DNA from 4 places in the Lactiplantibacillus sp. 3062 genome. Region 2 is predicted to be linked to each of the others. Evidence: predicted binding sites of a transcription regulator. Region 2 holds the regulator's gene; each other region holds the start of a gene.
What was found. The regulator LexA, encoded in region 2, represses DNA repair genes until DNA is damaged. The targets are predictions, from matches to a motif close to CNAACANNTGTTNG.
Positions count from the first base shown of each region.

Region 1: ACWQAU_RS00875 (ATP-dependent DNA helicase) is a predicted target of LexA. The motif match lies at 2,059-2,072, and genes of this name have one in related genera.
Region 3: ruvA (Holliday junction branch migration protein RuvA) is a predicted target of LexA. The motif match lies at 2,158-2,171, and genes of this name have one in related genera.
Region 4: dinB (DNA polymerase IV) is a predicted target of LexA. The motif match lies at 1,736-1,749, and genes of this name have one in related genera.

Region 1 covers NZ_JBVAYE010000001.1:183,251-191,481, reverse strand. The annotation lists gene ACWQAU_RS00875 (ATP-dependent DNA helicase) at 1-2,021, opposite strand, end outside; gene ACWQAU_RS00870 (hypothetical protein) at 2,441-2,806, opposite strand; gene ACWQAU_RS00865 (acetate/propionate family kinase) at 2,992-4,188, shown strand; gene ACWQAU_RS00860 (GNAT family N-acetyltransferase) at 4,315-4,758, opposite strand; gene ACWQAU_RS00855 (MarR family winged helix-turn-helix transcriptional regulator) at 4,832-5,254, shown strand; gene ACWQAU_RS00850 (NAD(P)/FAD-dependent oxidoreductase) at 5,443-6,645, shown strand; gene ACWQAU_RS00845 (hypothetical protein) at 6,777-7,109, shown strand; gene ACWQAU_RS00840 (ABC transporter substrate-binding protein) at 7,209-8,231, opposite strand, start outside.
Region 2 covers NZ_JBVAYE010000002.1:8,657-16,887, forward strand. The annotation lists gene ACWQAU_RS03015 (hypothetical protein) at 25-417, opposite strand; gene ACWQAU_RS03020 (hypothetical protein) at 581-973, shown strand; gene ACWQAU_RS03025 (hydroxymethylglutaryl-CoA synthase) at 1,009-2,178, shown strand; gene ACWQAU_RS03030 (hypothetical protein) at 2,228-2,857, opposite strand; gene ACWQAU_RS03035 (DNA alkylation repair protein) at 3,255-3,392, shown strand; gene lexA (transcriptional repressor LexA) at 3,482-4,114, opposite strand; gene ACWQAU_RS03045 (DUF896 domain-containing protein) at 4,266-4,505, shown strand; gene ACWQAU_RS03050 (YneF family protein) at 4,603-4,839, shown strand; gene ACWQAU_RS03055 (lysophospholipid acyltransferase family protein) at 4,896-5,531, opposite strand; gene ACWQAU_RS03060 (tRNA1(Val) (adenine(37)-N6)-methyltransferase) at 5,643-6,401, shown strand; gene ACWQAU_RS03065 (GIY-YIG nuclease family protein) at 6,385-6,690, shown strand; gene ACWQAU_RS03070 (D-2-hydroxyacid dehydrogenase) at 6,775-7,773, shown strand; gene ACWQAU_RS03075 (HAD family hydrolase) at 8,062-8,231, opposite strand, start outside.
Region 3 covers NZ_JBVAYE010000013.1:15,606-23,836, reverse strand. The annotation lists gene queA (tRNA preQ1(34) S-adenosylmethionine ribosyltransferase-isomerase QueA) at 1-481, opposite strand, end outside; gene ruvB (Holliday junction branch migration DNA helicase RuvB) at 499-1,509, opposite strand; gene ruvA (Holliday junction branch migration protein RuvA) at 1,527-2,138, opposite strand; gene ACWQAU_RS13570 (hypothetical protein) at 2,339-2,860, shown strand; gene ACWQAU_RS13565 (YfhO family protein) at 2,990-6,058, opposite strand; gene ACWQAU_RS13560 (hypothetical protein) at 6,212-6,610, opposite strand; gene mutL (DNA mismatch repair endonuclease MutL) at 7,658-8,231, opposite strand, start outside.
Region 4 covers NZ_JBVAYE010000013.1:24,647-32,877, forward strand. The annotation lists gene tgt (tRNA guanosine(34) transglycosylase Tgt) at 54-1,196, shown strand; gene yajC (preprotein translocase subunit YajC) at 1,274-1,657, shown strand; gene dinB (DNA polymerase IV) at 1,787-2,920, shown strand; gene ACWQAU_RS13605 (DHH family phosphoesterase) at 3,013-3,969, shown strand; gene ACWQAU_RS13610 (DEAD/DEAH box helicase) at 3,972-5,315, shown strand; gene alaS (alanine--tRNA ligase) at 5,643-8,231, shown strand, end outside.

The DNA.
Region 1 (8,231 bases), on a different contig from region 2:
ATGCCTTCGGAGAAGATACCACCCAGTACGCAGAAACCGAGTAAGGTTTGCGAGGGGGCTGACTGAAACTGGTTCAAAAAGGTCTGCCGGGCAGTTGCATCCATCGTCGAGGCTTGGGCGGTAGTTGCCACATCAGGGTAGGCGGCTTCAAAGGCAGTTTTGATCTGCAGCAGATAGCCATACGACGGAAAGAACACGAGGTAGTTGCCATGTTTAGCCGTCAACATGGCGTGCAAGCTGGCAATAATCCGGGGCACGTTATGTTCGCGTTCGTGATACGTTGTCTGGACGTACTGGGTGACGAGAATGGCCTGATGCTTTGGTGGAAATGGTGATGGAAGCTGGTAGGCCAAACTGTTGGCTTCACCGCCAAGCACCCGCTGGTAGTAAGCCATCGGGGTCAGCGTCGCAGAAAATAGGACAGCACCACTGCCGAGCTCTAATGACCGATTAAGAAAGTCACTGGGATCTAGGCAGAGTTCCTTGATCGTTAAGTGATGACCGTCAAGGACGAAGCGCGTCTGGTAGCTGCCATCATATAGGTCGCCAATTTTAACAAAGGTCAGACAGGCGAAGAAATAGTCACGGACGGCGTCGAGCAGTGGCCCCGGCTTTTGTTGCGCCAACCAGTCAGTCACAAATTCATTAAATGTTCTGAGGGTGCGTAATAATTTGTCCGGGGGATCAGGTAGCACCTGTTCCGTTACTTGGTCATCAATCAAGGTTTTACTGATGCGCGTAAAACTACGCCGGACTTTCTTGAGTTCGCGTTGTAAGTCGTCACTTGGCTGACTTTTATCGGGCTTGGCTAATTTTAGCAACGCACTGATTGGCTGGTCACTAACGGCTGCAGAGTACATATCACGGGAGCGACTAACAAGGTTGTGGACTTCATCGATAAGGAAAAAGTTGTCGTCATCACGTTCGCTAAAGAATCGTTGTAAATAGACTAATGGGTCAAAAAGATAGTTGTAGTCACAAATAATCACATCACAGAAGAGCGACGTGTCGAGTGAAAATTCAAACGGATCGACAGTATGCTTGCGAGCATACTGTTCAATCACGGAACGGGTAATCTGGTCTTCATGGGTCAACAGATCCTTGAGTGCTGGTTTAAGTCGGTCGTAGTAGCCAATCATATAAGGATTATCTTCCGGAAGTACATCTTGTTCCTCGGGAAACCGAATCTGATCCTTGGCAGTTAGCGTAATGCTTTTCAGTTTGAGTCCGTCATGACTCATTAGCGTGACCGCTTCTTCAGCAACGTGGCGCGTACTTTGCTTAGCGGTCAGGTAAAAGAGGCGCTCAATCACGTCTTCGCCCATTGCTTTGATAGCCGGAAATAGCGTTGAGATCGTTTTCCCCGTCCCAGTTGGTGCTTCGACAAAGAGGCGTTTTTGCAACCGAATTGTCTTATAAACAGCGCCAGCCAATTCATGTTGGCCCGGCCGAAAAGCTGGAAACGGAAATGGCAAGTCTTCAATAGAAGCGTTTCGTTGTCGTCGTAAATCGGCTCGTAATGTCAACCAGTATTCATATTCTGTAATTAAGTCGTGGAAGAATGCGTCTAGTTCAGCCCGGTGAAGGATTTGCTGGGTCTTCGTGATTTTTTCATTGATGACTTGAAAGTAGGTCAGCTGCAACGTGACCTGCTCAAGATCGGGATGTTCTTGCAGTAACAGGTAACCGTAGACTTTGATCTGCCCCCAGTAAAGTGTCAACGTGTTGGTACTTAAGTCCTCGAAGACTTGATCGGATGTTTTGATTTCTTCAATCAACGCCCCATCATCATTTAACTGAATCCCGTCTGCCCGACCCGCGATAATGTAATCAGTATCGTTCATCGTCACAATTTTTTTCAGGTAAACTTCGCTATCATAGTCTTCACCACGACTACTCTGGAGCTGACGATGAATCTTAGCACCGTTCAATGCAGTGTTCTGGCTATTCTTTACTTCATTTAAATCGCCTTGTCGCAAGACGAATTCTACCAATTGTCGAATTCCAATCTTAGTTGCCATCGGAGCATCCCTTCTGAATTTAGTCGCTTCCTATTATAAAACATCTGTTCGTGTTTGTCTGCTGTTGATTGATGATGCCGGGCAAGGCTCTGTGATGTGGCCTTAAATGATTGTTAAGCCGCGGCAGACCAGTATTTAAGACGCGGGCTTCGACGGCTTGGATCTGGGCTCATCGTGTTCCAGCAATTGGCGGAAATGCCTGGGAGTCAATGTAGGACGAACTAGCCAGACAGGTTCACGCCATTCCGAATTTTTTCCAGCGAATCTTAGCTGGTCACTTTTGCCTTTGAAAAACTGATACGGGTTAACAATCTGGATTGAAAGCTAAATAAAAAAGCATCGCGATAAGGGCGCCGATGCCTGTTGCGATGTTTAGATTGACGATTTTGATTTAGAAGAAAATGGATCAGACTAGGAAGTTAATCGTACCAATGGCTGTGGTGTTGGCGAATGCTCTTGCGGAGACTAAAACCGTAGCTGACGATGCTGGCTGTGATAATGGTCGCTAAAATCGCAAGCAACCATGAACCGGACGTGCTAAAGTAGGTGGCGTAACCAAGGCTGAGACTGACTAATGTGATGACGGGAATTAGAATTCTCACAGGGGCTGGATGTAAGAAGACGACACCGGCTAGCCACAGAGCCGCTGCTGTGACCATGGCGTCGACACTGATTGGTGAACCAAAGCTAATACCAAGAGTGGTGATAGCAAGAATTGTTCCCACGGTCAGGAGGAGGACGGCAAAGCCGTTGCTGACGGACCAAGTAAACGTTTTTTTCATCATGATCGCCTCGCTTTCTATTAACTATATTATAGGCTAATTTCGCCTTATGAAAGAAATAATATGCCGACAATTAAGTTTGCAATGTTATGAAAATTGAAAGTTTGTGAACAAATCCTTGAAAGCGTATCCACTATTAGTTAAACTGGCATTAGGCACACTTGATGATGGATGGAGGAAAAATAGTCATGGCAAAAATTTTAGCAATTAACGCCGGCAGTTCAACTTTAAAATGGAAGCTTTTCAGTGTTCCCGAAGAAACGGTAATCGCATCGGGAATGGTTGATCGGCTGGGATTGCCAGATTCCGTTTTCACAATTAAGAAGGCGGATGGTAGTAAATATTCTGAAACTAAGGACCGAATTGATGCAAAAGAAGCCGCTGCAATGGTCTTAACACGGCTGAAGAGCGATAATATTGTGACTCATCTTAGTGAAATCACTGGGGTTGGTCATCGGGTTGTTGCGGGTGGCGAAGATTTCAAAGACTCTGTCGTTATTACCTCGCAAACCTTGAAAAAAATCAAAGATTTATCTGAGTATGCGCCGCTACATAATCCAACGCAGGCTTATTATATTGAAGTATTCCGTGATTTATTACCAAAAGCGACTCAAGTAGCCGTGTTTGACACTTCGCTGTATGCGGATATGCCTAAAGTTAATTACCTATATAGTATTCCTTACGATTATTATGAGAAATTTGGCGCGCGGAAGTATGGGGCACATGGCACAAGTCATCGTTACGTTGCTAATCGGACGGCCCAACTATTGGGGAAACCATTGGATTCGCTTAAATTAGTGACATTACATTTAGGGTCGGGTGCTTCGATCACGGCTTTTGATCATGGTAAAGCCGTCGACACTTCAATGGGCTTTACGCCGCTAGCTGGGATTACCATGAGTACCCGTTCCGGTGATATTGATGCCTCAATTATTCCATTCTTGATGCGCCATTTAGGGATCTCTGATGTGGAAGACTTTGTTGACATTCTGAATCATAAGTCCGGGTTACTTGGTATTTCAGGTTTGTCACCTGATATGCGTGATCTTGATAAGACGCAAGATACCCGTGAACGGTCAAAACTAGCAATTGATATTTTTGTTAACCGGGTTGTGAAGTATGTCGGCAGCTATATTGCTGAAATGAACGGGATTGATGCTCTTGTCTTCACGGCTGGTGTAGGTGAAAACTCATGGATGATCCGCGAACGCGTCACTAAAGCTTTAGGATACTTTGGCGTGACAGTGGATGATGAAAAGAATCATATGCACGGTAAGGAACAAATTATTAGCAAAGATGACGAACCGGTAACGGTCATGGTTGTCCCAACTAATGAAGAGTTGATGATTGTGCGTGACGTTGAACGGTTATCTAAAGCAGAATAAATGAGTCAATTAAAAACGCGTGATTCGGATTGTGGTCCGAGTCACGCGTTTTGAGTTTTGGATTCTAATCAGCATAGCGCTAAGTCAGCTCTTGTCCCCGCATATGTGCCGATGTGATGTGCTCAGCTATTGGCGTTGTCGCGCAGGTTTAGTCATTTTGATGTGGGGCGTGTGGTTGAATAGAAAAGGGGTACCGCTCGAAGTGAAGCCGAAATGCTGGTAAAATCCTTGTACTGGCACTTGGGCTTCAATTTGAATTGGCAAATCAGCATAGTGTTCCTGTACGACCTGTTCGATATGGGCCATTAAATCAGCGCCCAAGTGTTGTCTGCGTTGGTTTTTGTCCACCACGACCCGGCCGAAGGAGAGATGGTCATCTTCTGTAAAGATTCGTGCGTATGCAACAATATTTTGATTGACGGTTTTAAAGACATGATAAGCTTTTAAATCAGTATCATCGACTTCCTGATAGATGCGCTGTTGTTCAACAACAAACGTTTTGACGCGCAATTCATAAATAGCGTATAATTCAGTTGTTGTTAGTTCTGAGAATGTTTTAATCGACCACATGGTGATGCCTCCTTAGCATAGTGCTAAGTTTATCATCAAATAATTGCATATGCAATAATAAAAAGGAGCTTCTATGATACCAACATTAAGATTGATGGGCACGTTGTCGCGAATCGTCACGAACGAGGGTAATCAACGTTTTGCGAAATACGGCCTCAATAACAATCAGTTTATTTATTTAATTCGAATTTGTGAGCAGCCTGGCCTATTTTTTAGTCAATTGGCTGACCAAATGAAGATGGATCGAACCACGAATTATCGCGCCGTTCAGAACTTAATAAAAAAAGGTTACGTGATTAAGCAGACACATCCAGAGAATAAAAAGGTCCGGTGTTTGTACCCAACGAGCGCTGGGCAAGCGTTGTACCCGGAATTGCATGCTTATGAGCAGTGGTGTGCAGACTTGGTTGGTGAGCAGTTAACGCCGGGCCAACAACAAGTTTTGTTTGAAAGTCTGTCGTTAGTCACGGCTAATGTCACCCAGCATATTGAGTAAGTTTAATCACTAAACTAGATTAATTGTGAACAATTAAAATGGCGTGGCGTTTTAGCTGAATTTTAGGCGTGAAGAGTATACCATGTAGTTATCAAGTTATAACTGGATTAATGTGATCAACGCAGGTTAGCACAATTGCTGGACAGGCGGCATTAGTCAACAGGAATAATGAAAGGGGTTAATAAATCATGGCAACAACTTTGGTGTTAGGTGGGGGTTACGCAGGGATGCGAGCCGTCAAGTTTTTACAGAAGAGTCTACCAACTGAGGATGAAATCATTCTTGTTGATCAGACACCGACGCATACGGAGAAGACTAATTTACACGAAGTCGCAGCGGGGACGATCGCACCTGATCGAATTACTTATCAGATTCCGGATATTATCGGTAAGCGGGTCCAGTTCGTTCAAGCAACGGTCAAGAACGTTGATATTGAACAAAAACAAGTGACCTTTGAAGATCATCCTGAAATGACCTATGACTACTTAGTATTAGCATTGGGCTTCCAGTCAGAAACATTTGGGGTAGCTGGCGCCGATGAAAATGCCTTGCCAATGGATGATTTGGCAACTTCACAGGCTGTTTATGAACATTTGGAAGAACGGTTTAAAGCCTACCGTACCAGTAAGGACAAAAATGATTTGAAGATTGCGGTCTGTGGTGCTGGGTTCACTGGAATCGAATTATTAGGTGAACTGACCCAGACGTTACCAAGATTGCAGGCGAAGTATCAAACACCTGCTGCTAAGTTAGTTTGTTTGGAACGGATGCCATCAATTTTACCGATGTTTACGCAGGAATTGCGGGACTACGCTTTGAAGTTTATGGAAAAGAATAATGTCGAAATGCGGTTAGGTGCCGTTATTGAGGCCATCAAACCGGGTGCTGTGGTTTACAGTGACGCGGACAAGAACGAACATGAATTTACGGCTAACACTATTATTTGGACGGTTGGTGTCAGTGGTTCACACGTCATTGCTGATTCCGGTTTTGATCAGCGCCGTAACCGGGTCGTAGTTAAGCCCGACTTATCACTGGAAGGGCATCCCGAAGTATTCATTGTTGGGGATGTCGCTGCAGTGATGGATCCCGAAAGCAATCGGCCATATCCAACCACAGCTCAAATTGCACTGGCAGCTGGCGAACAGGCTGCCAAGAATATTGGCGCTTTGCGTCATAACCAAGCAACGGCGACGTTCCACTATGAATCTAGTGGGACCGTGGCCTCATTGAGCGATCGTGACGGTATTGGTGAAATCTTCAGTAGTAACAAACCGGTTCATGGCTACGCGGCATCAGCATTGAAGAAAATTATTACTGACCGCTCACTTTTGGAAAGTGCGCATTTAGGAACGGTCTTCAGTAAAGGGCGTTTTGACTTATATCATTAATCATTAAATTAATTCCAGTAGTATGATAAATAGCCACCACAGAAATCGAATTTCTGTGGTGGCTATTTTGGACTAGTTAACCGTCGAATGGCTCAGCTGGTTGCTGATTCGGGCAATTAAGTAACCAGCTGTTGGGACTAACGATACTTTACGGGCACCCCTTACAATTAAGGCATGATAAGGGGGCGGTCAAAATGACGACTAAATCAATACGAACACCAATTCAACCGTGGTTTACCCTAGTGGTAGCGGGCAGCTTACTGATAACCTTGTTTTCTACCGCACTTTGGTGGTTGGCTAGCAGTGCGTTTTGTGCGCTACTCATTTTAAACTTACAATTTATCGTCTTTCCAACCACCGCGGATCGTTATTGGCTAAATCGGCTCAGTTTAGGATTAGTGCTAGCGCTAGTAGTGCTCGCGAATATTAAATTTTTACTCATTAGTGGTCTGACATGGCGGTAAGCGCCTAGACATTAAACGACCTGACTTGAGGCACTCTGTTTCAAGTCAGGTCCTTTTGTCTAATGATGCCAGTCATTTGAATCAAGTAGGCTGATCCGATTAGTGATGCATCTTAAATTCCAAATAACGGTCATTATACAAGCCGACTTTGGCTGGTGATAAATCTTGATAGATTTGAAGATGCTTGATTGTGTTATTGTCTGGGTAAAATTGGCGATCGTTGCGAATGGCCTTAGGTAATAGCGCCTTGGCTTTCCGATTAGGTGTTGCGTAACCGATATATTCCGCATTTTGGGCGGCGTTCTTGGGTTCACTCATAAAGTTCAAGAAGGCGTAAATCGCCTTAAAGTGTTTGGCCGTTTTAGGAATGACCAAGTTATCAAACCACAAGTTACTCCCTTCGGATGGGACAACGTAATGCAAGTGTGAATTGCCAGCCAACATTTCACTAGCCTCACCGGACCAATCGACCGCGATTGCGGCTTCGTTTTGGATCATGTACATTTTAATTTCATCCGCTACGACGGCCTTGACGTTTGGTGATAGCCGGTTAAGCTTGTTTCGCGCAGCCAATAGAGTGGCTGGATCGGTCGTGTTCATGGACTGATTCATTGATGCGAGGGCGAACCCCATTACGTCGCGGGCGCTATCAATCAGCATGATTTTGTTATGGTATTTTCGTTGCCACAAATCATTCCAGTGTTGAATACTGCCCGGCTGAACGTACTTGTCGTTATAAATGATACCAAGCGTTCCCCAGAAATATGGGACTGAGTAACGATTGTGTTGATCAAAGGCCAAGTTCATGAAGCGCGGATCGTAATTCTTCATTCCAGTCAGTTTACTTTTATCGAGCGGTAAGAGTAAGTGCGCTTTTTTCATTTTTTCAATCATGTAATCACTAGGTACGGTCAGATCGTAACTGGTGCCGCCTTGCTTGATTTTCGTATACATAGCTTCGTTGCTATCGAAAGTTTCGACGTTAACGTGATAGCCAGTCTGTTTTTGAAACTTAGTGAGCAGACTAGGGTCGATGTAGTCACCCCAAGTATATAGGTTCAAAACCTTTTTGCCAGTACTACCAGAGCTCGTCTGCAAGCGTTGCGCGCCAAAGGCCAGTAA
Region 2 (8,231 bases):
ATATGAATCTATAGCCGTAAACAGCTAATTATTTGCGAGCGAAACCCAATTAGTGGCCTGAATGGTATCAATTCGATAGACAGCAATGGTGACGTCTTTTAAGGATCCATAAAGTGTCCCTACAATTGTTAATGGTGAAACGGAATCGCCCACGCGTACTTGCCAGGTACACTTGTTGTGGAAGTTCGGCCGGTCGATACGCAGTTCAATATGTTGATTGCTCAGCGAATTGATAACGAGACGCGAGGGTGACAGGCTAATGATATCACCATCAATCGGGGCATTAATCACCGGACTGGTCGGTTGTATGGCTAATAGCCCGATTTGTTGGGGTGATGTGGCAGTGGGAATCACCGTATAAGTACCGGCGACGGGTGCCTGAAGACTATTTCGTTTTTGATGATGTGAGAACCACATGTTTACCGCGCTCCTTACTGGGTGCTTGTCTTAATCGCCTTATTTAATAACAGCATAAATTATGGAACCCGTCCCAGGTCAAGCAATTGCGGGCAGTATTTTTGTCGTGAAATGCTATAATAGTTAAGAAATCTTAGGATGGTTAACGAACGGGGTGGTCAAGATGGATTTTGTAGAATTGACACCGATCGCATTGGGGCATACACCGCTTGGCACACGCGGACCGAATCCCCATATTCATGATTGGCAACTCGATTGGCAAAAACTAAGTAGTTTGATTGCTGATAATCAAGACGTGATGATGCAGGTGGACGCCGGACTTGCTGAAGATTGGTTGAATACGCACGGCACCATTTGGGACAATGTACAAGGCTATCACCGCTACCCGAATGACAACCGGGCGTTTGATGACACCGTTTTTTGGGCGGCGTCTACTTGGGCGACACCGGCAATTGTTGTGACTTTTCATAATGAAATTAGTCGGGCTTTCAGCTGCTATCGGGTCGGAACTGACCCTGATTTTCATTACTTAGGGCCACGCGGACGTGCATATTAATCCCTTATTGTCATTAACAAATTGGAGGAAAAGACGTGAAAGTTGGAATCGACAAGTTGCATTTTGCAACTTCACATTTATACGTAGACATGGCGGAACTGGCGACAGCTCGCCAGGCAGAACCTGATAAGTATTTGATTGGTATTGGTCAGTCTAAAATGGCGGTGATTCCGCCGAGTCAGGATGTAGTGACGTTAGCTGCTAATGCTGCCGCACCGATGCTGACAGCGACTGACATTGCGGCTATTGATTTATTAGTCGTCGGTACCGAGTCGGGGATCGACAATTCCAAAGCGAGTGCGATTTACGTCGCTAAGTTGCTCGGTTTGAGTCAGCGGGTTCGAACAATTGAAATGAAAGAAGCCTGCTATGCGGCGACGGCTGGTGTCCAACTGGCCCAAGATCACGTGCGTGTTCATCCAGATAAAAAGGCGCTGGTCATTGGTAGTGACGTGGCACGCTACGGATTGAACACACCGGGCGAGCCAACTCAAGGTGGTGGGGCGGTTGCTATGTTAATTAGTGCGGATCCTAAAGTATTAGTACTGGGTACTGAGTCAAGTCTACTGAGCGAAGATGTGATGGACTTTTGGCGACCGTTGTATCATACAGAAGCCCTAGTTGACGGCAAATACTCGTCTAATATCTATATTGATTATTTTCAAGATGTGTTTAAGAATTACCTGCAAACGACTCAAACTAGTCCAGACGCACTGACGGCCTTGGTTTTTCATTTGCCATATACAAAGATGGGACTTAAAGCGCTTCGAAGCGTGTTACCATTAGTTGATGCCGAGAAACAAGCCCAGTGGTTGGCGCACTTCGAACATGCGCGTCAGCTAAATCGACAAGTTGGTAACTTGTATACTGGTTCACTCTATTTGAGCTTGTTATCGCAGTTACTGACTGATCCTCAGTTACAACCAGGGAATCGACTCGGATTATTCAGTTATGGCTCGGGTGCCGAGGGTGAATTTTATACCGGGGTTATTCAGCCGGATTATCAGACCGGTTTAGATCATGGCCTACCACAACGGTTGGCTCGTCGTCGCCGAGTTAGTGTGGCGGAGTATGAAGCCTTATTCAGTCATCAATTGCAATGGCGGGCCGATGATCAGTCGGTCAGCTATGCTGATGATCCCCATCGATTCGTATTGACCGGTCAAAAGAACGAACAACGTCAATATTTAGATCAACAAGTTTAAACAAAAAAGTCACTTGTTACTAGCAAATTTGCTAGACAAGTGACTTTTCCTATTTGAAGTTATTGGTCATAATTTGACCATCTTGGACACTCAACAGCGTCTTGTCAGTGGTATCTGGTTGTAGCAACTGAATCGTGTAACCAGCGGCAAGATTCTTTTGGAGCGATTTTGACAACGATTTAAAATTCGAAGTAATCGTGGTGATTGCTTTTTGGTTTTGAGATGGATATGATTTAATCGTCTTCAAAGATTTAACGTACTTTTTATTGGTTGGCGTAATCGTATATGTTTTCGTTGACTTGGTGAATGCAACGGTACCAATCGATTGATAGTTAGATTGTAATTGTTTAAGGATATTTTCTTCATTCAACTTAGTCGTTGCGGCCGCGCGTTTGGTGCTGGCTTCGTTAAAAACGACTTGTGAGGAACTCAAGCTCGTTGATTTGGACTTGCTGGTACTAGCGCTAGTACTCGTGCTAGATGATGCTTTGCGCGCCGATTGCTGTGACTGGTTGTATGGCCAGTAAGGCAATTTAACGACCGCGTAGATGGTGACCAGGGCGCTGAGGACCGTAATTAGTGTTAGAAATTTCCAACCACCACCGGTTTGACGTGCGTAAATCACGGAAAATAATGCTAATAGAAAAACAATCAAGCCCATAATGGCTAGGAACAACATGTAACCAACTCCCAATGTTTAAAATAGTATAATCATTATACCATTGAACTATTGGCTGTTCGTCACAGATTTGAAATATTTTGAAAAGAGATCCGACTAATAACCAATTTGACGCCAGCACTTTTTCTGTCGATACATCGGGAGAATCAGGCGCCGCTGATTCAATAGCAATGGTGCTACCACCAAATCACAGTAACGCCACAGTGGGATAGTGTTGATGCCTGGCGCAAGGTTCTTGCAGCGTATCTCTCAGCGCACGGTTGTTTACAACAAGCGGGTGGTATATTTACGAGCTACCGATAAATAGGTGCGACGAGTAGGTATCGCGCTTCGATTAGGCTTGAAAGAGGACGGATTGCCAATTTACAAACGGCGATACTAACGAATCGGGGTGATGATGACTTTTTTTATTCAGAAGGCAATCGGTTGGGCACTACGGGATTATGGCAAGGTGAATCCGGAATGGGGGCGTGCTTTTGTCGCAAATAACGTGCTCTCGTCCCTGGCACGGCGGGAAGGGTGTAAATATTTGTGAGTGGAATCTGTAGGCATGCCATCAACCTGCTCTAAAAACTGGCGAATAAAAAAGATGACAAATTGAATTGTCATCTTGTGGGTGATAGTTTACTGAAACAGCATGTCGCGATATAAACCGACAACTTTGCCTAATACAGAGACGTTGTTCAAGATAATTGGCGCCATCGTGTCGTTCTCAGGTTGTAGTCGGTAGTGATCGGCCTCTTTGAAGAATCGCTTGCAAGTCGCTTCATTTTCATCGGTCATGGCAATGATGATATCACCATTGTCAGCGGAACTTTGACGCCGAACAATGACTTGATCACCATTCATGATACCGATATTGATCATACTTTCGCCACGGATGGTGAGCATGAAAAGGTCGCCACCGAATGATTCAAGTTCCTTAGGAATTGGAAAATAATCCGTCGCTTCCTGTACGGCAAGAATTGGTTGGCCGGCGGTTACCGTTCCAAGTACCGGAATTTGATGTGGCGTAGTTTCGACGCCCAGTGCTTCGAAACCGGCTGGCGTTACCTCAATGGCACGTGGCTTAGTTGGGTCTTTTTGGATGTAACCTTTTTTTTCTAGCCGTGAAATGTGGCCGTGAACGGTCGAAGTCGAAGATAAGTCAACGGCTTCACCAATCTCACGAACGGTTGGCGGGTATCCTTTTTCATTGACACGTTCATAAATAAAGCGAAGAACGGCCATTTGTTTGCTTTCCGATGTTTTACTCATCTTGGCACCTCATTTTTTATTTTCATTATTGGTTAAACCAATTGTAGCATAGCGTTTCATAGCTTTCAAACAAATGTTCGGTTGACAAACACTATTAATTGATTTAGGGTCTAATTTCGTGTATATTTCAAGAGTGAAAGGGGCTGCTGATTTGATTTCAAAAGAATTGCTTGCTCGGATCAATGAGTTAGCTCATAAGGCGAAAGCCGAGGGGCTCACCGAGCTAGAAGAAGCCGAACGTCAAGAGTTGCGGCAAAAATACTTGAAGGAATTTCGCGCCGGTTTTCGGCAACAAGTTGAAATGCTTCAGGTTTATGATAAAGATGGTAAAGAGGTTACGCCAGAAAAGGTCCGTCAAGTGCAACGCGATCGCGGTCTTCGAGATGATTAACCGATTTCAGGAAAATTTGTCAACTGACAAATTTTCCTTTTCTTTTATTGTTAATTTGTGTAGACTAGTTTAATGAAGACTGTAATAAGGGAGGGGAATGACTGTGTCTACAGGAATTTGGATTTTAATCGTCGTTATCGGCGTATTGGTTGGGTTAACTGGTGGTTTCTTCGGTGCCCGGCACTATATGCAAAATTACTTGAAGCAAAATCCACCAATTAGTGAAGAGATGCTTCGTAGTATGATGATGCAAATGGGTCAACGCCCATCCGAAAAGAAGTTACATCAGATGTTGAATTCGATGAAAGCTGCATCTAAAAACGATAACAAGTAGTAAAAAGTGTCGGCTCGCTTTAAATTGCGATCACCGACACTTTTTTATTATCGAACTTAATGTTTCTGACGGGTTGTAGCAGGATCAACGTATTTGAACGTTGGGTCGATTTGACGATCCAAGTCGTCAAAAGCGTGCAACATTTTAGTCTCAATTTGTTTTTGACCAGCTTCATCCAATTTCAGTTTACGATCAATATCAATCGGTTGACCGAAACGGACGGTAACCCGCTGACGGCTAAAGAGTTGTTTGAAGGTCAATGGGCCTTGGTAAACGGTTGGGACTAGTGGAACACCGGCCATCTTAGCGATGACGGTTGCACCGCCCTTAAGTTCTTGTGAGTGGCGCGTTCCTGATGGAAACATGATTAGTGAAAGCTTACCGCTGCGCAAAAATTTGACGGGGGTCTTGATTGCTGAAGGTCCTGGATGTTGCCGATTGACAGGAAAGGCGTTCGCATGAACGAGAATGAACCGCAGAACGGGATTCTTAAATAGTTCTTCCTTGGCCATAAAGCTAAATTTCATTGGGCTGCCAGCCAGTGCATAGTACAACGGGTCAAACCACGTGCGGTGTGGCCCAACTAAGATATAGGCCCCCTCTGGTAGGTTTTCCCGTCCTTGATAGCGGGGCCGACCGTTAATAATGGTGATGATTAGCCGGACTAGTCCGCGCATAAATGAATAAAACATCACGATCTTCCTTTCGTTTAATAACTGCTCACAGTATGACGAAATTTGGCAAATTCTGCAAGTTAATTGTATGATAGCTGTGCGACGAATTGAATGGAGAGGTGGCCGAATATGGCAGACGTCACGTTACACGCCGATGAGCGTATTGATCAATTATATAGTCAAGATATTCAAATCATTCAAAGTTCCCAAGTCTTTGCGTTCTCACTGGACGCGGTTTTATTGGGTGACTTTGCCCAGGTTGCGAAGGGTGCTAAGAGCCAGATTGTGGATCTCTGTGCTGGCAATGGCGCAGTAGGTCTATTCGCCAGTGCCAAAACTCAAGGTCATATTACGGCGGTCGAAATCCAGCCCCGGTTGGCTGAGATGGCCCAACGCAGTGTTATTTTGAACGATTTAACCCAGCAAATGACAGTTCTGAACGAAGACTTATTGGCAATTACGCACCAATTACCGAAGGATTCGGTGGATACCGTCTTGTGTAACCCGCCGTATTTTAAAGATCAACCGCAGAGTGTCAAAAATCCAAATCCTCATTTGGCGATTGCCCGCCATGAATTGTCCGCTAATTTAGATCAGATTCTAGCGGTAACTAGTGATTTGTTGAAAATGAATGGTAAAGCCTATTTTGTGCACCGTCCTGAACGTTTGGATGATTTATTCAGTGCGATGGCGGCCAATCGGTTGGCACCCAAACGGATGCGGTTCGTCCACCCGAAAGCACAACGGGAAGCGAACATGGTTCTAATCGAAATGATCAAGGACGGGAAACGCAACGGTGTTCGAATCATGCCGCCGCTTGTCGTTTATCGTGATGATGGTGAATACGGGGAAGAGGTGCACACGTTACTCTATGGCAAGCACAAGTAAGCCGGCTGCGTCCACGACGGCAATCAAAAAATATTATTTTTATGTACTATTATGTGCTGATCAAACGTTGTATGGTGGTTTTACGGATAACTTGCAGCGACGATTAGCAACGCACAATGCGGGCAAAGGGGCTAAATATACGCGGGTCAGATCACGGCGGCCTTTGCAATTAATTTATCATGAAACTTTCACTGACAAATCAAGTGCGTTAAAGGCTGAATATGCCTTCAAACACCAATCGCGAGCTGCCAAGCTAAAATACTTGTCAGCTCACGATGTGAAAATTTAGCGAAGTTTTCACAATTTATGATTCTATTTCTCGCATTTACTGTTATAATATTTACTGTATCAATATATAGGAGGAATTTTTGTAATGAAAATTATTGCATATGCTGTACGTGATGACGAACGTCCATTCTTCGATACTTGGATGAAAGAAAACCCAGATGTTGAAGTTAAATTAGTTCCAGAATTACTTACTGAAGACAACGTTGACTTAGCTAAAGGCTTCGACGGTGCCGATGTATACCAACAAAAGGACTATACTGCTGAAGTATTGAACAAGTTAGCCGACGAAGGGGTTAAGAACATCTCTCTTCGTAACGTTGGTGTTGATAACTTGGACGTTCCTACTGTTAAAGCACGTGGCTTAAACATTTCTAACGTACCTGCATACTCACCAAATGCGATTGCTGAATTATCAGTAACGCAATTGATGCAATTATTACGTCAAACCCCATTGTTCAACAAGAAGTTAGCTAAGCAAGACTTCCGTTGGGCACCAGATATTGCCAAGGAATTAAACACCATGACTGTTGGTGTTATCGGTACTGGTCGGATTGGCCGTGCTGCCATCGATATTTTCAAAGGCTTCGGCGCTAAGGTTATCGGTTACGATGTTTACCGGAATGCTGAACTTGAAAAGGAAGGCATGTACGTTGACACCTTGGACGAATTATACGCCCAAGCTGATGTTATCACGTTACACGTTCCTGCATTGAAGGATAACTACCACATGTTGAATGCGGATGCCTTCAGCAAGATGAAAGATGGCGCCTACATCTTGAACTTTGCTCGTGGGACACTCATCGATTCAGAAGACTTGATCAAAGCCTTAGACAGTGGCAAAGTTGCCGGTGCCGCTCTTGATACGTATGAATACGAAACTAAGATCTTCAACAAAGACCTTGAAGGTCAAACGATTGATGACAAGGTCTTCATGAACTTGTTCAACCGCGACAATGTTTTGATTACACCACATACGGCTTTCTACACTGAAACTGCCGTTCACAACATGGTGCACGTTTCAATGAACAGTAACAAACAATTCATCGAAACTGGTAAAGCTGATACGCAAGTTAAGTTTGACTAATCTCGATTATCACTGAAAATGGCGTCACTCATCTGAGTGACGCCATTTTTTATACTTTCATCTAATGGGGCCTTTTCGAAGCGTTAACCCCAAGCGTACTTTCAATGCTGTTATTATCCATAACAAAAAGCCCACAATCGAGCTGGTTGCACGACTGTGGGCTTCACAAGTAAGCGATTTTGTTAGCGATAACACAATTAAGTGTTGCTAGGTAAAGGTCTTGCTAGCACGTACTTACCGTGGTTGTTACCAGCATAAGTTGCTCGTAGCTTTAACGCCAGTATGCGTCTATGAAGCGCTGGCGGCTTGAAGAAGTGCTAGCAATAGTTCATTTAGTTCCGCTGGACTCTGGATGATTTGATCAGGAATTACGCTCGGTGTCACCTGGTCATTGCGCCGGTGATTAAACCAAAAAGTTTGCCACCCAGCGTGTTTGGCACTGGTCATGTCGAGTGCTG
Region 3 (8,231 bases), on a different contig from region 2:
CGAGTTTTTCTTTAATATATGGTGGCAATGGCGTTTCACCCAGGCTCTCCAAAATTTCCATGAAGATCCCATCGTAATGGAACTCGATCATTCGAATGCCATCTTCCTTTTCGGCCGTTACGGTCGCCGTCAACTTACCATCGCCAAATGAAATCACGGTACCGACCTTGGCACGCTTGGCAGGTTTCATGAGTGTCTCCCATTCATCACCTTCCGTATTATGCAATAATAGGACTTCAGCGTGACCACCAGTTTCAGGTTTAACACCATACAAACGAGCTGGCATAACGCGGGAATTATTCATAACGACCGCATCGCCTGGATTGAGTTGATCAATAATATCGTAGAAATGCTTATCTTGCATTTCGCCCGTTTGGCGATCCAATTCCAACAACCGTGAACTATCCCGTTTTTTGATTGGTGTCTGGGCAATCAGTTCATGTGGTAAATCATAATCAAAATCTTCAAGTGTTAAACTCATGTTGTGACCTCTTATCTTTATTTATTTTCTGGGTATGGGAATCCCAAATGCTGATAACCTTTAATTGTAACAACGCGTCCACGTTGTGTTCGCTTCAAGAACCCAATCTGGAGTAAGTACGGTTCGACCACTTCCGCGATTGTATCCGTTTCTTCACCAATATTGGCCGCAATCGTAGCAAGCCCGACCGGACCCCCGTCATAATACTCTAGCATCGTTCGTAAGAGCTTATTGTCAGTCTCATCCAAGCCGGCATCATCTACGCGTAAATATGTCAGTGATCGCGCCACGATGGCCTCATCAATGGCATCTTGATCCGCCACTTCTGCAAAATCACGAATTCGCTTGAACAAGCGATTAGCAATGCGGGGCGTTCCCCGTGAGCGACGCGCAATTTCGTGGGCACCCGATGGTTTGATACTCGTTTGAAAAATATCTGCAGTCCGCTTAACGATATCTTCCAAATCAGCAACTTCATAGTACGCCATATGTTCGACGATTCCAAATCGGTCACGTAACGGAGCTGACAGCATACCAGCTCGGGTGGTCGCGCCAATCAGCGTAAACGGCGGCAGTGGAAAGTGCACGGGATGGGCGGTTGGCCCCTGTCCGACCACGATATCGACAAAAAAATCTTCCATGGCCGAATACAACATTTCTTCAACGATTTTCGGTAACCGGTGAATTTCGTCAATAAATAAGATATCACCCGGCTCCAGTTCATTCAAGAGCGCAACCAAATCACCTGGCTTTTCGATTGCAGGGCCACTGGTCGTGCGGATATTGACCTGCATCTCGTTGGCGATTACCATCGCTAGCGTGGTCTTCCCTAATCCCGGTGGACCATACAGCAAAACGTGATCCAAGGATTCCTCACGCTTGCGGGCCGCTTCAATATACACTCCTAATTCGTGCTTGACCCGGGCCTGACCAATATACTGGGCTAACGTTTGCGGACGGAGCGATTTTTCTAATGACGCCTCTTCGTCATCGGCTTTGTCACCGGATAATAACTTGTCATCGTCCATTTAGTTACCCCTCCCATCTACTTCTTCATCAATAGTCGTAGTCCTTCACTCAACAAGGTGTTCGTATCGGCCCCTTGTGTCTGACTAAACGTCTCCAACTTCTTAGTGACCTTCTTGACATCCGCTTTCGAATAGCCAAGAGCTTCCAGAGCCGCCAACGCGTCCGCTAACGCGCCATCAACAGCAGGAGCATCCACATCGAGCGCAGTTTGACCAGTAACATCAACGTTTAGATCGTTTAATTTACCTTTCAAGTCCAGCACGATTTGCTGAGCTGTCTTCTTGCCCACGCCAGGAAAACTCGTCAGATAAGTCGCATTCTCTTGATTGATGGCTTGGATCAGACCTGCATGGTCGTTGTTGGCCAAAATCGCGAGGGCCGACTTCGGACCAATTCCCGAAACCCCGAGCAACTTTTCGAACAACGCCTTCTCGTCAGCATCAAAAAAGCCAAATAGGCTCATGCCATTTTCGCTGACGGCTTGATGGATATACATCTTAACTGCTGTTGGGCCCACCTGGTAACGGTATGGATTAGCCGTTAGCACTTTATAACCAATGCCGCTGACCTCAATCACCACATAACCGGGGGTTACATCGGTCACTTGACCGAGAAAATATTCGTACACCGAAAAAACTCCTTTAAATAAAACGTATGTTTGCTTGCTAAATTGTACCACATTTTCACAGTGGCTTAACACTGGTGCACCGATAAAAACCAAATTTTAATGTTAAATCAATTTCACCTCGATTGACGGATTTCGTGGCAAGAAATGCTTGCCGCCACGTTAACGTCATGCTATGCTCAAAGTCCTAGGGAGGTCTCACTATGCAACTCAAACCGTTTAAAGCGGTGTTACCGACCACAACTGGTCAAACTAAAATTCAAACAGCTGCGACCAATTGGGACAGCCAGGATACAATGACGACAACCGAAGCCAGCTATTACTGGTACGAACTCACACTCAACGGTGTTCACCAGTGGCGCTTAATTGGCAGCTGGCCGGTGGATCAAACCGTGACGACCATGGTTCCCGGCATGATCAACACAGTCCTTTACCCACAGCAACCCGTTATCGAGATGTTGATTGACGACTGGGTCGGTCATTTTGCCCCGGTCGTCGAGGTGACGGATACCGCGCACGTCACACATCGACTCTGGCAGATTACTGAGTCTGAGGTCAATACCGACATCACAACGGCCATGGCACCCGTTACTCCGCAGAAAACGTGGTTGACAACGGTCAGCACGCCACTCGTCATGTTAGTCTCAACCAGTGAATGGCAAAAATTAGTCACTGCACCGGTCATTCCCGAACAATTAATTGCGTTAGCGACACCTCATAATTAACCAGTCGTGGCTGTTAATTGTGAATTTCGCTATGGCATACATTCGTTTGTGTTCCATCTAACGTTAAATAGGCTTCTTAGGAATCAAAGTTAATTCCTAAGAAGCCTATTTTAATACCGATTTACTCAATTAAGATTGTCTGACACGTTTGTGAAGCCCCCACCAGCAGGCAATCAGTATGCTAATCACACCACCAATAATACTCGACCATATGCCGATTTTTAGTCCTGGTGTGTGATACGTCAATCGAATCTGGTGCCGGCCGGCTGTCAACTTGGCCCCCACAAACCCTTTGTTGACAACTTGGGTCCTAACGGTTTGACCGTCAACTCGTAGCTGCCAACCAGTCGAATACGGAATTGACGTTGTTAACACGGTTGCTGTCTTAGTCAGCGTGGTTCCCGTAATCTGGTTGTTCGTCACTTGTTGATGCTTCAACCCACTCGTCTGTAGTTGCCGCGTCCGTTGACGATAAGTCTTCCCAAGCGGTACAGCGATCAGTTTAGCGGACTTAAAATGCAAACTACGAATGCTCGTAAAGTTCAGCGTAATCAGCTTACGCGCGTACTTGCTATACCCTAAGTTGATTACTGCTGATGTCCGGGGCTCATAATCTGACATATTCGTGGTACCCAACTGACTAAAGCTCGTCAAGTTATCCGTTGTCTGAGCAGTTAAAGAATACCCACTAGCGCTCAAATTGCCCTTCAGACCATCGCGAACATCATCTAGATAATCGACTTTGGTATACGGACGGGCCGTGAACACGTTGGTATTTTGACTCGTTGTCAAGGCGTGCTTGATTGAGGAACGCCGATAACTGATGCCATCTAGCACAAGATAGAGTTCCGTATTTCGATACTTCTTAGGGTGTTGAATGGTCAATTGGTACGGTATCTGGTGCCCCTGCACATCACTGACCATGCTCGTTAACTCGTCAGCATTGTTTTCCTGATTTTTCTGGACTAACTTTTGATTAGCTGCAATCAAGTTCAACACGCGGTTTGACGGTGTCGTCAGGCCAGTTGCCGGCGTCAAACTTTCTCGTTGTTCCGGCGTTAATGTGATCGTATCTGCCGGTAACTTAGTCAACGCGTTGTTCGACGCTCCCGTTGCATGTTGATTGCGGTAAATAATCACCTTGTCCAACGTATCCAAAACATTCGTCGTATCCGCTTGAACCGTATAAGCGACGTTTTTTCCGGTAACGGTTGGCTTGACAGTCTTAACACCACTAACCTGCTGCGTAGTGACCGCACCTTGTAACAAGGCTTGCTCGCGGTCAACTGCGTTCAAGCGATTAAATTGGCGTTGACTAATCTGATGCTGCTGTGTATAAACTAACGGCAACGCATTCTTGGATTTTAACAAGATCGTGCCGGTATGATTACTCATGCCATAAATAAACTTGTCCGCAAAAATCTTCGGTTCGCCAGTTTTCATCTTAACAACCTCATATCCGGCTGGTAAGGCTTGTTTCTTCAACTGGTCCTCACGTGCAAATAAATATTTAACACTTAATAAGTTATACATCGTCGTCCGACCGTCCAACGAACCGAGTGGCGAGTTCATCGCATACTCTGAGTTGCCTAAGGCCTGACTAAATGCCCCCACGTAACCATTTTGAACTGAAAAATACGATCCAACCGTGTGAGTTCCTAACACCATCGGCACATCACTCTCAGCCGAACGCATCGTATAGTAGTTGGGTGCCAAAGCCGTTCGATAAAATTGGCTAGTCGTGGTTAAACTTTTTTGCGCGCCATCAAAATAATTTTTGACCCATTTCATTGCCGCGCCCTGCCGCAACTGCTCAGTACTATTAGAATTAGTATTGATACTCAACCAGCCCAGTCCGTTATTCGCCAGGTTCAGCGTGACAATTCCCAGTAATAACACATAAAATTGCCGATTGGTCAATTTTAAGGATTGTTTGGCCAGCAGGACCCCAATTAACGCTAACAAGATGAGATATGTCGCAATATCATGTTTGCGGATATTGAGATAGAATCCATTGATCAGCCAAATAATGACAAGCAGACCGCCACTAATACCAGCCAACCATTTTAAATCAGCCGCTGTCAGAGCAGTGACTTGGTCCATAAATGCCATCGTCGCATAAGCAAACACGAGGGTTGCCATCAACAACCATCGATTAGAAGGTGTTGAAAAAACGTTGAATACGGCCGCAAATTGAGGCAACAAAATACCCAACATCATCACGACCAGTACCCAATTAAGCACCCAATAGCGTCTGAAATGACGTAGTGTATAAATAATTGCAATAAAGCTAATGCTACTCAGCCCGAGGGTCACCCAGTATTGGACACTGCCACCATTGGTCAACAGTCGATTGGGTAAATTAACGTAATAATTGATGGGATAACTCGTCAAGCCATTCGCAAAGTTAAAACTCGCACGCGTTGCCGTCAACATCGCGAGCAGCGTGGGCACTAGTAAGATGCCTGCCATCGTGACACCAAGACCAACTGCCACTAGTAACCGCCAAAATAACTGTCCAAACGACCGCATCGTTAAATGGTCACGACGACGTGACCAGAAACGCACCAAAGCATAGACTAAACCGCCCAATGCGAGTAAGTAAGCAAAATAGAAGTTACTCAAAATTACAACGGCGGTAATCAGACTGAGTGGTAACCAATGTCGGCCTCGTAAGACCCGTTCAATCGCCCAACACAGTAGCGGAAACCAAATCATTGGTAACAAGAAAAACGGGTGGTGCATCCCAACATAGAACGTATACGCGGTAAATGTATACGTCAAAGCTCCAATCAATTGACTGATACGTTTGAACTTGAACTGCCGACTGAAACCTAGAAAAGCAAGTCCAACGAAGTACAATCGCAGCAAGATCAACGCTTGGTAGGCCCATTCCAAATGAGCGCGCGAAACAAACGCCACTAAATAATTAAACGGATCACCGACCACGTAGTAGGAAAAAGTCGTCAGTTGATCGGCCCCCAAGCCGAGATTCCATGACCAACTGAATAATTGTTGTGGGTGGTGCTGTAAGATCCGCTGAAATTCCAATAAAATCGGGAAGTGTTGGGCGATGCCATCCACTTCCCAAATCAATGTCCGGCCGGCTAAGAAAAGCCCACTGTAAGTAATCGTCGCAATAACCACAAACATCGCCGTATACCAGACGACTAGTGGTATCTTCCGTACTGTCTTCAAATCAGGTGCCCCTATCTTGTAATTACGTCGACAACGCAATCCCCATATTTTGCCATCTCAAACAATGTTTCTATTTTACCATGAACAATTTCGTCTCGTGATGTTCAGTTTGAATCTTAATAAATTCGTGATTCACAGCTGTCCCATCAACAACTAACGCCAATCCCAGTTATCTAAAGTTTCAATCTTAGTAGTCGCCGGATAACTCCCAAACAACTGTACTAAAGGTTGTAAGCCACTCACAGCATTATCACGTTGTAAGTTGATCGTAGCGATTGCCGCTTGATCATGACGGTTAGGATCGAGCTCAAAAGCAGCAACTTGCTCATATAAATTCAGCGTAATCAATTTGGCGTCCCGCGCACTTGGATGCGCATTTAATTCCCACAGCGTCTTGCGCCCGGCCACGAACGCGGGCGTGGCCTCTGGTAAATCTGCCAAAAAACAATATGCCGAATAAACCTGGCGATAATAAAGTTTGGTCATATCCAAAACAATCAACTCCCAATCATGTTGAGTGGTCCAAGCACCCGATACGCGCTCACCACTCATTTTAATCAATGATAGCTAACTATTTAAACCAATTCAATCTGAAATTTTACAACTCAAATTAGTGTCACAAACGCCACTTCCCCAATCTTAAAGTTGTTTTTTAGACCGCAATACTGGCGACAATAAAAGTGTCCCTAGGTTTTTTAACCCAGGGACTACTCAACATTGCTATTTTTATTCGATAACACATTCGGTTCGTAATTATTCAGTATCAGTCATGATTAAAACGTGCCATTTCTTAAGTTCAAAAGCAACCAGCTTAAGACCGCTGGAAAAAGTTCGGACTAGCGTAGACTTGCTTGGTGTGTGCGCCTTACACCGACTTCCAGGCATTTCTGCCAATTGCCGGAACGTGGTGGGCACAGATTTGAGCCGAAAAATCACGTCTCAAATACTGGCCTTTCACTAACCAAGCACAAGACGCTTGCTAAGTGAAATTTCACCACTGAGCATTGGCCGAAACGCCTTCCAGTCGGGACAGTATTCGAATGGCAGACGGTGAGGTACCCAACTTTTGATGAATTGGTCGTTGCTTTTCATAAACGGTAATTTTGTCAATCAACTGTCAGACTAAAAATAATATTGAGATGGCTCACTAATCCTGAATCGGTATAGTAGGATTTAATCTCTTGACAGAGTGCTTAATGCACCTAGCGCTTTGTTTAAACTTCCAGCATCAAAATAGTCAGCGACTAATTGTACCAAATTAGGTGGTCGTTCATCAGCCATTCGAGCAGTTTCCCGACCGGAGGGGCTGGGTGGACAATGCTCAGTAGCCAAATTATTCTTAGCTTGAAGTGGTCTGCTTCCGGCTTAGAATAAGACTCGTATTTGAGATGACGCGGGTTATGCGTTAGCTCAAATCGACGTCGGCTGCGTTCCAGCAATTGTCACCCAGCCCCGGAGGTCGGCATAGGACGCACACCGGCTGACGAACAACAATCTAAACTTGGCACGTTTTAATCATAATTCATGAAATATTTACTTGCACAATGCGGATCGATTACGAATCATACTAAAGTAACGAGTACGCCGCCAATAATCACTTTAATCACGTGCTTCATGACTATCCTGAATTCGTTTGAACATCCGTTCCATGTCTGAATTCGTGAAGTGTACCGTCACCGGGCGGCCATGTGGGCAATTGAACGGATTCTCGCAGGTCGGTAACTTGGCTAATAACGCGCGGGCCTGCTGATCATCCAAATGGTGATTGGCCTTGATTGCCCGTTTACAGGACATCATGATAGCTGACTTTTCCCGAAATTGGGCGACCGTCAACTTATCATCCTGTAAGAGCCAATCAATCATTTCACGAATCGTATCTTCTTCTTGCCCAGCTTTGAACCAGGTCGGATGGGCATGAACAATGAAGCTGTTGCCGCCGAATGATTCCAGATGAATCCCTAATTCTGCTAGTAACGGCAATTTTTCCTTGATCTTTAAAACATCGCTCGTCGGATAATCTAAAATAATCGGAACCAATAAATTTTGTTGATCCGCACTAACCTCACCTATCGCTTGGCGATAATATTCATAGTTGATTCGCTCCTGGGCCGCATGCTGATCCAAAATGTACATACCATCATCCGCCTCAGCTAACAGATAAGTCCCGTGCATC
Region 4 (8,231 bases), on a different contig from region 2:
TTTCGTGCTATCATTATTTGAGTTTAGCAACATTTTAATACGGAGGAACAGATATGGAACCGGCAATTAAATACCGATTAATTAAGAAAGAAAAACACACAGGAGCCCGCCTTGGCGAATTGATTACGCCACACGGGACCTTTCCAACACCGATGTTTATGCCCGTTGGGACGCAAGCCAGTGTTAAGTCACTGGCACCCGAAGAATTAGACGCGATGGGTGCGGGTGTTATCTTATCGAATACGTACCATCTGTGGTTACGGCCAGGCGAGCAAATCGTGAAAGAAGCTGGCGGGTTACATCAGTTTATGAATTGGAAAAAGGGAATCTTGACGGATTCAGGTGGGTTTCAAGTCTTTTCCCTGGCTAAAAACCGTGATATTACGGAAGAAGGGGTCCACTTTAAGAATCATCTGAATGGCTCAAAGATGTTCTTATCTCCTGAAAAGGCTATTCAAATCGAAAATGATCTTGGCCCAGATATCATGATGAGTTTGGATGAATGCCCACCATTCTTTGAAAGTTACGACTATGTTAGCAAGTCAGTTGCCCGGACAAGTCGCTGGGCAGAGCGGGGGTTGAAGGTTCATCAACACCCTGATTACCAAGGCTTATTTGGGATTGTTCAAGGTGCGGGCTTTAAAGACTTGCGTGAACAGAGTGCCAAAGATCTTGTTAGCTTGGACTTTCCAGGCTACTCGATTGGGGGCTTATCAGTGGGTGAATCGAAGGCTGAGATGAATCATGTTTTAGACTTCACGACGCCACTATTGCCAGAAAATAAACCCCGTTACTTGATGGGAGTTGGCTCTGCGGATGCCTTGATCGACGGTGCAATTCGTGGGGTCGATATGTTTGACTGTGTCTTACCGACTCGGATTGCCCGTAATGGCACTTGCATGACGTCCCATGGGCGTTTAGTTGTCAAAAATGCGGCCTACGCTCACGATTTCACCCCGTTAGATGATAATTGTGATTGTTATACCTGTCGTAATTTCACGCGTGCTTATATTCGTCATTTGATTAAGGCGGACGAGACGTTTGGTTTGCGTTTGACGAGTTATCATAACTTATATTTCTTGTTACACTTAATGAAGCAAGTTCGTCAAGCCATTATGGATGATAATTTACTGGAGTTTCGCCAGAACTTCTTTGAAATGTACGGTTTTAACGATAAAAACCCGAAAAACTTTTAGTGCTACTGGTATTTCAGACTGTAATTTGTTAAAGTTAAAGATAGTCAAACTTTTAATTAGAGTAGGAGCGATATTAAATGGGTCAAATGGCATCAATTCTGTTTATCGTGGTCATGTTCGCATTCTTATACTTCTTCATGATCCGTCCACAACGGAAACAACAACAACAACATCAACAAATGTTAAGCAAAATCAAACGTGGTGACAAGGTTACGACAATTGGTCGCTTGCACGGGGTCGTTGATGAAGTTAACGAAACCGAAAAAACAGTTACTTTAGACTGTGATGGCATCTACTTGGTTTTTGATTTGAACGCTGTTGCTAAGATTTCTCCAGCCGAAGATGCACAAGCTAAGACAGTTGCACCAGAATCTGGGGCAGCGGCTGAATCAGCTGCTACTTCTGAAGTTGAATCGGCAAGCTCAGCCGCCGACGATAATGCTGATTCTGAAGCAAAATAGGTTTACACCATAAGTGGTCGATCATTACTGATGACCGCTTATTTTTTTTGCTTATTTTTTGGTCTTGAAACGCGCTTTTGAACGTATGTTCGTGTATAATGAAAGTACTAAGGATTGGAGGGGCGGCGGATGGCACAGTCAATTGTTGAAGCGCCTATTCGGGTGGATACGAGTCGGAAAATTATTCATGTGGACATGGACGCGTTTTATGCGTCGATCGAAGAGCGGGAGCATCCAGCCTACAAGACGCAGCCGTTAGTGATCGCGCATGATCCTCGGCAGACAGGTGGGCGAGGCGTTGTGACGACGGCTAACTATGTTGCCCGCCAATTTGGTGTTCACTCGGCGATGCCAGCTGCTAAAGCATTAGAACTCTGCCCAACAGCAGTATTTAAGACGCCCAACTTTCCGTTGTACCGCGAAGTTTCGGCGCAGATTCATCGTATTTTCCATGAGTATACAGAGATGATTGAGCCAATTGCCTTTGATGAGGCTTACTTGGATGTGACTACGAATAAGAAACACATCCATAGTGCGGTCGAACTGGCGCACCGATTACAACAAGAAATTTGGCATCAAACACATTTAACTTGTTCAACGGGAATCTCCTACAACAAATTCATTGCCAAACTAGCATCAGATTATCGAAAACCAGCGGGTGTGACGATCGTATTACCACAGGATGCAGAACCATTTTTGTTACGTGAACCCATCGAGAAATTTCGGGGTGTCGGTAAAAAGACGGTACCTAAAATGCACGATTTAGGAATCAAGACTGGACAGGATTTATACGCACAGTCTGAATTAGACCTAATCAAACAATTTGGCAAGTTGGGCTATATTTTATACCGGCGAGTGCGCGGCAGTGATGATCGGCCAGTCGAGTATTTACGTGAACGGAAATCAATCGGCAAAGAGCGGACGTTTGGACCGTTTCTCCAATCGACGACGGAAGTTAATACGCACTTGAAGGCCATCGCTAAGTTGGTAGCAGCTAGCATGCAATCGCATCAGCGCCACGGTAAAACACTCGTTCTCAAGTTGCGTTACGGTGACTTTGTCACAATTACCAAGCGGCGAACGTTCGGTGAATTCATACCTAATGACGCGGCCTTGTTTGAGCAGTACGCCGAAGAGATTTTTGAAGAGGTGGTCGATGATCATTTTAACTCTGGCATCCGCCTGTTAGGGATCACGCTAACTGGCTTGGCACCACTGGCGTTTGAGAACTTAACGTTACCACTTTATCCAAATGATAATTAATTTATTTGGCGCGACGCGGATTCTTCGGTATACTGGAGTACTGTGACAGTTTAATCGCCACCAGTAAATTATGAGAGTAAGAAGGTTCATTTATGACCGTCCAAACAGCAATTTTTGACTTAATTAAACAAGCAAAAACAATCATCATTCATCGTCATCAGCGACCTGACCCAGACGCCATCGGAAGCCAGTTAGGGTTAGCAGCTATCATTAAAGCTAGCTTTCCTGCGAAGCGGGTATTGACACCTGGAAAACAGTACCATGGTTTTGACTGGTTAGGACAAATGGATGAGGTTACCGAAGCGGACTATCAAGACGCACTAGTATTAATTCTTGATACCGCTAATCAGCCCCGAATTGATGGTGAACTTTGGAATCAAGGTAAGACAATTGTTAAAATCGATCATCACCCAAACGATGACGCTTTCGGTGACCCACAGTGGGTCGACGTTGATGCTTCCAGTACGAGTGAGATGATTTATAATTGGTACGCACCCCTTGCGGCGGAGTTAACGCTAACGGCTAACGCCGCTCGGTTGTTGTATGCCGGCATCGTTGGGGACACCGGTCGCTTTCTATACTCTGCGACCAAGCCTAGTACCATGCGAGCAGCAGCGGCCTTAATGGAAGCCGGTGCGGATGCTGAAGCTGTTAATCGTATTGAAGATACCATCACGTTACCAGTCGCACGGTTGTCGGCCTACGTTTATGAACATCTGACACAGTTGGATTCGGGTGCAGCTTACGTTATTTTAACGAATGCGATTCTCGATTCATTTGCAATCGGTGATGCTAGTACTGCTGGGGTTGTCCCATTACCTGGGCGTATTGATACGGTTAAGTGCTGGGCGATTTTTGTTCAACAAAAGGAAGGTGACTTCCGTATTCGGTTACGTTCAAAGGGACCGTCAATCAACGGTGTGGCCAAGAACCATGATGGTGGGGGCCACGCATTAGCGAGCGGTGCCAAGGCTAAAGACCAACAAGAAATTGAAACGGTAGTGCGAGAACTCGACCAAGTCGCTAGCCATTATGAGAAAGAGGTTTAAATATGACCGCAAGTTTTGAAGATTTTAAATTGCAGCCGTTCTTGATGCAGGCACTGACTGACATCAATTTCCGCAAACCGACTGCGGTACAGGAAAAGTTGATTCCAGTGATTGCTGCTGGCCGCAGCGTCATCGGTCAGTCAGCAACTGGGAGTGGTAAGACGCATACGTTTTTACTGCCAATGATCAATCAACTGAATGCTGATGAACGTTACGTGCAGGCAGTTATCACAACGCCCAGCCGTGAATTAGCTTATCAGATTCAGACTGCTGCTAAACAGTTGATCCAACACAGCCCGAAAGCCATTCACATTGGACTCTATGTCGGTGGGACTGATAAGCAGGAACAGATTGAAAAGCTAAATCGGCACCAACCACAGTTGATTATTGGGACCCCAGGACGGATTCTGGACTTAATGCGCTCCCAGGCACTCGATGTGCATCGTGCGACTCAGCTAGTAGTTGATGAAGCCGATATGACGCTAGACTTGGGCTTTTTGAACGTAGTTGACCAGATTGCTGGCCGAATGCCTGCTGATTTACAAATGTTGGTGTTCTCAGCCACGATGCCACAAAAATTAACGCCATTTTTGCGCAAGTACATGAATAATCCAGTTATGGAAGAAATTCCAGTAGAATCTGTGATTAGTCCGACGATTGATAACTGGCTGATTTCCACCAAGAGTCACGATAAAAACAGTATTATTTATCGCTTGCTGACGATTGGTGAACCGTATCTCGTGTTGATTTTTGCTAACACGAAGGAACGAGTTCAAGAGTTGACCCATTATTTGCGCCAACAAGGTTTAACGGTCGCAATGATCCATGGAGATATTCAACCACGTGAACGAAAGCGGGTTATGCGCGACGTCCAACAATTGAAGTATCAATTTGTTGTTGCCACTGATCTAGCTGCCCGTGGGATTGATATTGAAGGTGTTTCACACGTCATCAATGATGATATTCCGAATGACTTAGAATTCTTCATTCACCGTGTTGGCCGGACCGGCCGGAATGGAATGGCGGGGACTGCGATTACGTTATATAGCCCAGGCGAAGAAGCCAAGGTCAGTGCAGTTGAAGCAATGGGGATCAAGTTCAAACCGAAGGCGATTCGTGATGGTGAGATTGTGGATTCATATGACCGTAATCGTCGGGCTAAACGGGGGCCAAAACAGGAAAAACTGGACCCAACCTTGATTGGTTACGTCAAAAAGTCCAAGAAAAAGATCAAGCCGGGTTACAAACGCCGCATTCGTAAAAAGATCAGCGATAAGGCGCGGATGGACCGCCGCATCGAACAACGAGCGGCTGCCCGCAAGGAACGCAAGGATCGTAAGTCTTAATTGACGTGCATCCGGATAGATTAATGCAAAATAACTGAGTGGTGTATTGACAAGTCGCCGCAAGTTTTCTATACTTTGCAAAGTAAGGACATATCTATCTCACATATCGGTCAAGAAACACTTTGGTTGCTGGAAAAAGTGCGGTGTGGGGTAGATGCTACCTAGAAGTAATGACTAGCAAACTAGTCCGTGTCTCAGCGTTAATGAGCTTAAGAGGTAAACGAACACATCGTTGCAAGCAGAGTGGTACCGCGTTAACAGCGTCTTTGCTAGCAACGGTGTTTTTTTGCCTTAAATTAAGAATGATAGAGAGGATGCCAGAATTAAATGAAAAAATTAAGTAGTAGTGAAATTCGGCAAATGTACTTGGACTTTTTTCATGAAAAAGGTCATACGATTGTCCCTAGTGCATCACTAGTTCCCGTGGATGACCCAACGTTATTATGGATCAACTCCGGTGTTGCAACGATGAAGAAGTACTTTGATGGCTCCGTTGTGCCGGATAATCCCCGCATGACGAGTTCACAGAAGAGTATTCGGACGAATGATATTGAGAATGTTGGGCGGACGGCGCGGCACCACACGTTGTTTGAAATGCTTGGTAATTTCTCAGTTGGTGACTACTTCAAAAAAGAAGCAATCAGTTGGGCCTGGGAACTCTTGACCTCACCAAAATGGTTTGGCTGGGATCCTGACAAGTTATACATGACTGTCTATCCCAAGGACACGGATGCCGCGAAATTCTGGGAAGCAACTGGCGTGAAACCAGACCACATCATTAAAGTCGAAGATAACTTCTGGGACATTGGTCAAGGCCCATCTGGCCCCGATTCAGAAATTTTTTATGATCGTGGCGAAGCTTTCAATAATTTAGCTGATGATGACCCGGAAAACTATCCTGGTGGCGAAAATGAACGTTACTTGGAAGTTTGGAACATTGTCTTTTCGCAATTTAACCACACTCCTGAAGGTACTTATGAACCACTCCCACGTAAGAATATTGATACGGGGATGGGGCTAGAGCGGGTCGTTTCGGTCTTTCAAAATGCGAAAACCAATTTTGAAACTGACCTATTCCTCCCAATTATTCATAAGACGGAAGAATTAAGTGATGGTAAGCACTACGGTGATAACGCCCAGGACGATGTGTCCTTCAAAGTGATTGCTGATCACGCTCGGGCCATTACGTTTGCTATTAGTGACGGGGCCTTACCTTCCAACGAAGGCCGTGGCTATGTCATTCGGCGGTTGATTCGGCGGGCAATCCTACATGGTCAAAAATTAGGTTTGAAAGAAGCTTTCTTGGACCAATTGGTACCGATTGTTGGTAAAATCATGGCCTCACACTATCCCGACGTGCTCAAAAATAGTGCGTATATCGAAAAGATCGTGGCTTCAGAAGAAAGTCGCTTCAATGAGACCTTGAATGATGGGTTGAATCTGTTAAATAACTTGATCGCGGAAACCAAGCAGGCTGGTCACGATACACTAGCTGGTAAGGATGCATTTAAGTTATATGACACTTATGGCTTCCCGTTCGAACTAACTAAGGAATACGCTGGCGACGAAGATTTAGATGTCGACGAAGCTGGTTTTGAAGTTGAAATGAAGGCTCAACGTGACCGCGCGCGCAATGCACGTAGCAGTGCCAAGTCCATGGGCGTCCAACGGAGTCTCTTGATCGACATCAAAACGCCAAGTGAATACGTGGGATATGACGAATTAACGAATGTGCAGGGGACTTTGAACGACATTATTGTTGACGAGACCCTGGTTGATCACGTCGACAGTGGTCAAGCTGAGATGATTTTCAGCAAGACACCGTTTTATGCTGAAATGGGTGGTCAGGTTGCCGACCGTGGTGTGATCTTAGATGATGCCGGTGAAATGGTGGCTAAAGTGACTGACGTACAAAATGCACCCAACAAGCAGCATTTACACACCGTTGAAGTGTTGAAACCAATGCGAAAAGACGCGACTTATACGCTGAACGTTGACTTGGCTTTCCACAACAAAGTCGAAAAGAATCATACCGCCACCCACTTGTTAGACCAGGCGCTTCGTGACGTTCTCGGTGAACATACGAAACAAGCTGGTTCACTTGTAGAACCTGATTATTTACGGTTTGACTTTACTCACTTTGGTCAAGTGACTGACGAAGAGTTAGCTAAAGTTGAACAAATCGTCAATGATAAGATCTGGGCAGCGTTACCAGTCAGTGCTATTCAAACTGACCAAGAAACTGGTCACAAGATGGGCGCAATTGCGGTTTTCACTGAAAAGTATGGCAAAATTGTGCGGGTTGTTTCAATTGGTGATTATTCTATCGAATTCGATGGTGGGACCCACGTTAAGAACAGTAGTGAATTGGGGCTATTTAAGATTGTTTCCGAAACAGGGATTGGCGCTGGAACGCGGCGGATTGAAGCCGTTACTTCGAAGGAAGCTTTCGAACTGCTTGCCGGCGAAGAACAAACCTTGAAGCAAGTTGCTGCTCAAGTCAAGGCACCGAAGTTAGCTGATACGCCAGCCAAGGTTAGTCAGTTACAAGCCGATCTCAAAGCGGAACAACAGAACCGGGCCAGCCTCGAAAGTCGCTTAGCCAAACAGCAGGCTGGGGCAGTCTTTGATCAAGTTGACGATGTGAACGGTACGACGTTGATCGCCCAACAAATTGAAGTCTCTGGCATGGATCAACTCCGTCAATTGGCCGATACTTGGAAGACCAAGCAGTATTCTGACGTACTGGTACTTGGAACGGTCATTGGCGAAAAGGTCAACTTATTAGTTGCTGTTAGTGATGACAAGGTCAAGGCAGGTATCAAAGCTGGTGACTTGATCAAAGCCATTGCACCAAAAGTTGGTGGTGGCGGCGGTGGCCGCCCAACCTTAGCCCAAGCTGGCGGGAAGAAGCCT